DNA from 2 places in the Dickeya sp. CFBP 2040 genome. Region 1 is predicted to be linked to the other one. Evidence: predicted binding sites of a transcription regulator. Region 1 holds the regulator's gene; the other holds the start of a gene.
The links. Region 1 encodes LexA, which represses DNA repair genes until DNA is damaged. Its sites were predicted from a motif close to TNCTGTATGTACATACAGNA; they were not measured.
Positions count from the first base shown of each region.

Region 2: a site for LexA is predicted at 1,413-1,432, ahead of uvrB (excinuclease ABC subunit UvrB). Genes of this name have one in related genera too.

Region 1 is NZ_JAAVXH010000006.1:106,144-109,322, reverse strand. Features, by position in the region: gene plsB (glycerol-3-phosphate 1-O-acyltransferase PlsB) at 1-266, opposite strand, end outside; gene Dpoa2040_RS00750 (diacylglycerol kinase) at 395-760, shown strand; gene lexA (transcriptional repressor LexA) at 870-1,481, shown strand; gene zur (zinc uptake transcriptional repressor Zur) at 1,707-2,216, opposite strand; gene Dpoa2040_RS00735 (pirin family protein) at 2,392-3,099, opposite strand.
Region 2 is NZ_JAAVXH010000020.1:56,326-59,504, forward strand. Features, by position in the region: gene uvrB (excinuclease ABC subunit UvrB) at 1-1,283, opposite strand, end outside; gene bioD (dethiobiotin synthase) at 2,018-2,698, opposite strand; gene bioC (malonyl-ACP O-methyltransferase BioC) at 2,691-3,179, opposite strand, start outside.

The sequences.
Region 1 (3,179 bases):
GGGCCATCGTTGACGAACACGTGGCTCGGCAGGGTTTTCCCATCGATCTGTAGCGGTTGCAATGGGTCCGGCAGACTTAGCTCCAGACATTTGGTGCGCAGAGTCAGCAAATCTGCCTTGGAGTTGTAGGGCAGGACATAGAAAATTGGCCGCGTCGGATCCAGTCGTTGCTCATTAACGGGGTCCTGTGGAATAACCTTACTTCTTACCAGTAATTTTAGCGGGAAATTCAGTAGTTTATAGTAAATTATACGCCAACCTGACATAACAACCAGAAGCCTCTTGTTAGCAATTCGGGCCAAGGATACCAGAAACCAAACAGGATATCTGTGGTGATGAAACCAGGGGGGCGCGTTAAAATCATGACCAATCACAAATTAAAGGCGGAGTACGCATGAACAAAGCAACCGGAATGACCCGAATTATCAAAGCGACGGGTTATTCGCTGCAAGGGTTGAAACAGGCATGGCGGCATGAAGCGGCGTTTCGCCAGGAAGTATTGCTTACGCTTGTCGCGGTAATGATTGCCTGCTGGCTACCGGTTTCCATGGTTGAGCGGTTGCTATTAATCGGTTCTGTCGTGCTGATCGTGCTGTTTGAACTGGTCAATAGCGCTATTGAAGCCGTAGTGGACCGGGTTGGGATGGATTACCACGAGTTATCTGGTCGGGCTAAAGATATTGGTTCGGCGGCAGTATTCGTTGCCTGTTTGTTGGCCGCGGTGGTATGGGGAGCGATACTGTGGAACCGTTTTGCGTGACGATTTGCATAATCACAGAAAAATCCGTGCAATCGTGATATCGCGGTTCCCATCGGCACTTTCCCTGTATATACTCACAGCGAGACTGTATAAACAAACAGGGGGCGGAATGAAAGCGCTAACTACCAGACAACAGCAGGTTTATGATCTGATTCGCGATCATATTTCACAAACCGGTATGCCGCCCACCAGGGCCGAAATTGCCAGTCAACTTGGCTTTCGCTCGCCAAATGCAGCTGAAGAGCACCTCAAGGCGCTGGCGCGTAAAGGCGTCATTGAAATCGTCACCGGTGCTTCGCGCGGTATTCGTCTGCTGATGGAAGAAGAAGATCAGGGACTGCCGTTAATTGGCCGTGTTGCCGCAGGTGAGCCGTTGCTGGCACAGCAGCATATTGAATGTCACTATCAGGTAGACCCGGCGATGTTTAAGCCCAGCGCTGATTTTTTGCTGCGGGTAAGTGGTATGTCGATGAAAGACATCGGTATTCTGGACGGCGATTTACTGGCGGTGCATAAAACGCAGGATGTACGTAACGGTCAGGTCGTGGTGGCGCGTATTGAAGATGACGTGACGGTCAAACGGCTGAAAAAACAAGGTAATATTGTGCAACTGCTGGCAGAAAATAAGGATTTCGCGCCAATCGTTGTCGATTTGCGTGAACAGAGTTTCTCCATTGAAGGTTTGGCGGTCGGTGTGATCCGCAACAGTGACTGGAGCTGATGCCCTTGTTTCAGCTCGCCTTATCGTGGGTGGTGATGACAACCGCCCATTGAGGTAGCTTGTCTGGATGAACGCCTGTATTTGCCGGTTGCGTTACAACGTGGTTGATCACCGAAGTGGGATGCAGACAAGCGTGTTTAGGAAGATTAATGTATTCCGGAAGAATGGTGTGAAGTAATGCTCCACACTCGGCAGGCATTTTCCATCATTTAACGTTTTTCACATTTAACGTTTTTTCACCATGATGCTGTGATCATGATTACAGCTGTCCCGATGCTCGCAAGACTCCACTTTCAGGCATTCGCCACACAAGCCGTGAGCTTCCACCACACTGTGGCGTAGGGCAAAGCCCGCCTGCTTCGCCAACTGGTGCAGGGTTTCCTCAATACCTTCTGTCTGGCGTTCTGTCACTTGCCCACAACGATCACAAATAAATAGCGCCGACGTATGACTATGCTCTTCGAAATGATGGCACAGCACATAACTATTGGTGGACTCTACTTTGTGGATAAAGCCTTGTTCCAGAAGAAAATCCAGTGCGCGATAAACAGTAGGCGGTTTAGCCTGGGGTTCGGAAACACGGAGCAGATCCAGCAGATCATACGCGCTGATAGCACCAGGTTGCTGGGCCATCAATCGCAATACCTCTTGACGCTGAGGAGTCAGACGCACGTTGCGTTGCTGGCAAAGCTGTTCAGCCTGGGCAACAAGTTTGTCCGGATTGGTTGAGTCCATTGCAGTAACCCTGAAGCGAGTGTGAAATTATGGCGGCATCTTACCATGACTGGACAAAAACGCCGAGACGGCGGCTTCAAGGTTGTTCTGAACTCCCTCAGCCAATAAGACATGGTGCCAGCAATGGTTCAGGGAAGGCGTTTTTTAGTTGCGTTTAACATTATTGCAGGTGCAACTAAGCCACCAGATCGATCAGTAATGCGCGTGTGGCGGTTTCTGCCCGGAAAGTGAGGCGGTTTTCCTGCTGGACAAACGCGCCGTCGCCGCAGTGCAACACGTTGGGTGCGGCGCTAATATTGCCATTGATGCTGAGGATACCGTGGATCGATTGCAGATAGGCGCGGTTACCATTCAGTGTCAGGCTATGTTGCTCACCTGCCGCCAGATTCAGATGATGTATCCAGACCTGTTGGCGCAGATGGAGGGCATTAGCTGATTCATCCGGTGATGCCAGTAATTGATAAGGACGCTGTGCTTCTAGCGTGAGTCGTTGCAGACACTGGTTCTCCCGCGTTGGACAGGCATCCAGCCATAGCTGCAACCGGGTTAGTGGCGTGTCGTTGCCAACATTATGTTCGCTGTAGCTGACAGTAGGCTGGGTGGCGAGCAGCAGCGCTTCGCCTGCTTTGGCGCGCGTATGGTTACCGTTGCTGTCGCGGTATTCCGCTTCGCCCTGCAATAAAATGTTCAGAATATCGACGCGCGGGTAGGTTCGCGGCTGAAAAGAGGCACCTGGCGCCAGTACTTCCTGATTGAGAACCCGTAGTGAAGCAAACCCCAGTAATTCAGGATCAAAGTAATGACCAAAAGAAAAGGTGTAACGTGCCTGCAACCAGCCATAGTCAGCCTGGCCGCATTGTTCTGCTGCTCTGCTAATGATCATGGCATTTGACCCTGATAATTATTAATAAAATGATAGTAATTGTCTGGACGATGGATTGTTAGCCAGTTAATCTGGTTAGT
Region 2 (3,179 bases), on a different contig from region 1:
ACCGGGCGTACTTCCAGTTCCGGGTCCAGCAGGCCGGTCGGCCTCACCACCTGATCAATCACTTCGCCGCCGGATTTCTCCAGTTCATAATTGCCCGGCGTCGCCGAGACATAAATCGTCTGCGGCGCCAGCGCTTCAAATTCTTCAAATTTCATTGGCCGGTTATCCAGCGCCGACGGCAGACGAAATCCATACTCCACCAGCGTTTCCTTGCGCGCCCGGTCGCCGCGGTACATTCCGCCCAACTGCGGAATGGTGACGTGGGACTCGTCGATCACCAGCAGACCGTCAGCCGGCAGGTAGTCAAACAGCGTCGGCGGCGGCTCGCCTGGTCCTCGGCCAGACAAAAAGCGTGAGTAGTTTTCAATGCCGGAGCAATAGCCCAGCTCATTCATCATCTCCAGATCAAACGTAGTGCGTTGCGACAGCCGCTGTTCTTCCAGCAATTTATTGCCGGCGAGCAGTACCTGACGGCGCTCAGCCAGCTCGACCTTGATGTCTTCCATCGCCTGCAGGATACGTTCGCGTGGCGTCACATAGTGCGTTTTGGGGTAAATAGTGTAGCGCGGCACCGCCTGCACAATGTGGCCGGTGAGCGGGTCGAACAGCGACAACCGTTCCACTTCTTCGTCAAACAATTCCACCCGCAGGGCGATATCTTCAGATTCCGCCGGGAAAATATCGATGACCTCACCGCGAACCCGGAAAGTACCGCGTCCAAATGCCTGATCGTTGCGGGAATACTGCAATTCCGCCAGTCGCCGTAAAATCGCGCGTTGGTCAATCAACATGCCCTGCGTCAGGTGCAGCATCATTTTAAGATAAAGATCCGGATCACCCAGGCCGTAAATGGCGGAGACCGACGCCACCACGACTACGTCGCGCCGCTCCAGCAACGCTTTAGTGGCGGACAACCGCATCTGCTCGATATGTTCGTTAACCGACGCATCCTTCTCGATGAAGGTATCAGAACTCGGCACGTAGGCTTCAGGCTGGTAGTAGTCGTAGTAAGAGACGAAATACTCCACCGCATTCTCCGGGAAAAACGCCTTCATCTCGCCATACAACTGTGCCGCCAGCGTTTTATTGGGCGCCAGCACCATAGTCGGGCGATTGAGGTCGGCAATCACGTTGGCGATAGTGAAGGTCTTGCCGGACCCTGTTACCCCCAGCAACGTCTGGTGCGCCAGCCCATCCTCCAACCCCTCTTTCAGACGACGTATCGCTTCAGGCTGGTCGCCGGCAGGTTTGAAGGCAGAATGCAGTTTGAACGCTTTACTCATGAGCAAGACACCCGGATAAAAAACGGTTGGAATCACGCCAACGTCAGCCTGAGTCGGCCAGCGTCGCCATTGACAGGGAGAGACTCAGCTTAGTATGAAAATCCCCGGTCAGATTTGCCAGCCTCATATTACTGGATATAAAAACAGCATCAAGCAATTCTTAACCATTGGCAGCACAACGATAGCGTTCTGTTGGCTAGCACAACCTGGTGTAATTAATCCAGAAAAAAATCGCACATTTATCCCCAGAAATGCTGTTTCTCAAATTATCTGCTACGACCAGTGCCGGTGATTTATTCAAACAGGCCTTGCCGCAATAAAAGTGACTTGATTTTAATTAACAAATTGATTTTTAATGAATTTTAAAAAAAGCAGAGATTAGCGCCAAACCCGGCGCAACCCGCGCCAGCTCTTGGCTGGCGCGTTTTTTCTAACCCTAATACACACAGTTATCCACAGAAATAGTGGATAACTCCCACAAGCGCCCGTGCTTCCTGTATTAGCGTCTTTCACCACCTTTCCCCATCGGCGATGGTACAAGCGGCTTTTAAACAAAATTTCCATGTTTGACCCGCTGGTTGTTATAAAAAAAAGTGCTAAATGACACAGACTTAGCAAAAAGAAAAACGGCTGACTCCCAGGGATAGTCAGCCGTTTTCAAGATGGTTTTTTCTATCAATTTCAATTAGGAAACGGCATAAAACCACAACTCACACAACATTCACTCAAACTCGTTAACGCCTTAGTAAAGTGATGTTTAAGTAATCACCGATATTCTGCTGAAACGGCATGGCCAGATAAGGGATTTCCCCCAGTAGCGGGGCCGGTATGCTATCTCGCAGCGTCTGCAAATAGGTATCATGATAACGGCCAGGCGGCTGAATCACGTTGGCTATCCATCCCGCCAGCCGTAAACCGGCGTGCTGCACTGCTTTTGCCGTTAGCATGGCGTGATTAATGCACCCCAGTTTGACACCGACGACCAGAATCACCGGCAACGCTTCTTCCTGTACCCAGTCGGCGAAGGTTTGCCGCCCGCAAAGCGGCGTAAACCAGCCGCCTGCGCCCTCCACCAGTACCCAATTGGCCTGGCGTTCCAGATTGCGCAGGCCGTTACTGAGGGTTGAAAACGCAATTGGCCGGTGCTCCTCGGCACTGACGATATGAGGTGACGTCGGTTCCAGAAAAGCCAGTGGGTTCACCGCTTCATACGGCAATGTCACCGTGCTGTTGGCCTGTAACTGCAACGCATCGCTATTGCGGATACCGTGCGGGGTTATATCACAGCCGGACGCCACCGGTTTATAACCGGCAGTATGGAATCCAGCACGGCGGGCAGCCTGCAACAGCGCTACGCTGGCGACGGTCTTGCCCACGTCAGTATCGGTCCCGGTCACAAACCAACGTTCAGTCACGGTAAATCACTCCAAAAACGCGTTGATATGTCAGGGGATAGCCTTGCGGATGACGGCAGTAATGCCCAGCCAACGCGCTCAGTTGCCGACGAACCAGTCCGTTGTGTTCACGCCCATCGCGCAGCCAGGTGGCGCCAACGCCTTTGACCGAACGCATCAGGCTCAGTACATCAGGGAAATAGCAGGTTATTGGCGCCAGCGAAATATCAGCACGGTAATCACCGCAAACAGAAATAATCGCCTCCAGCGACAGAAAACGGTTAATACGTCGGGAACCGTCCAGTTGCCGCCAGGCGGCATCCAGTTCAGCCAATGTGCCCTGCGCCAGCGTGCAGAAGGCAATCACACCCCCTGATCGGGTGACCCGATAAAACTCGGCCACTCCGGCGGCAAAATCATCACACCATTGCATCGCCATGTTGCTGAAACTGATATCTACGCTGCCATTCGCCAACGGCAGGCGCTCAATATCGCCATGAAG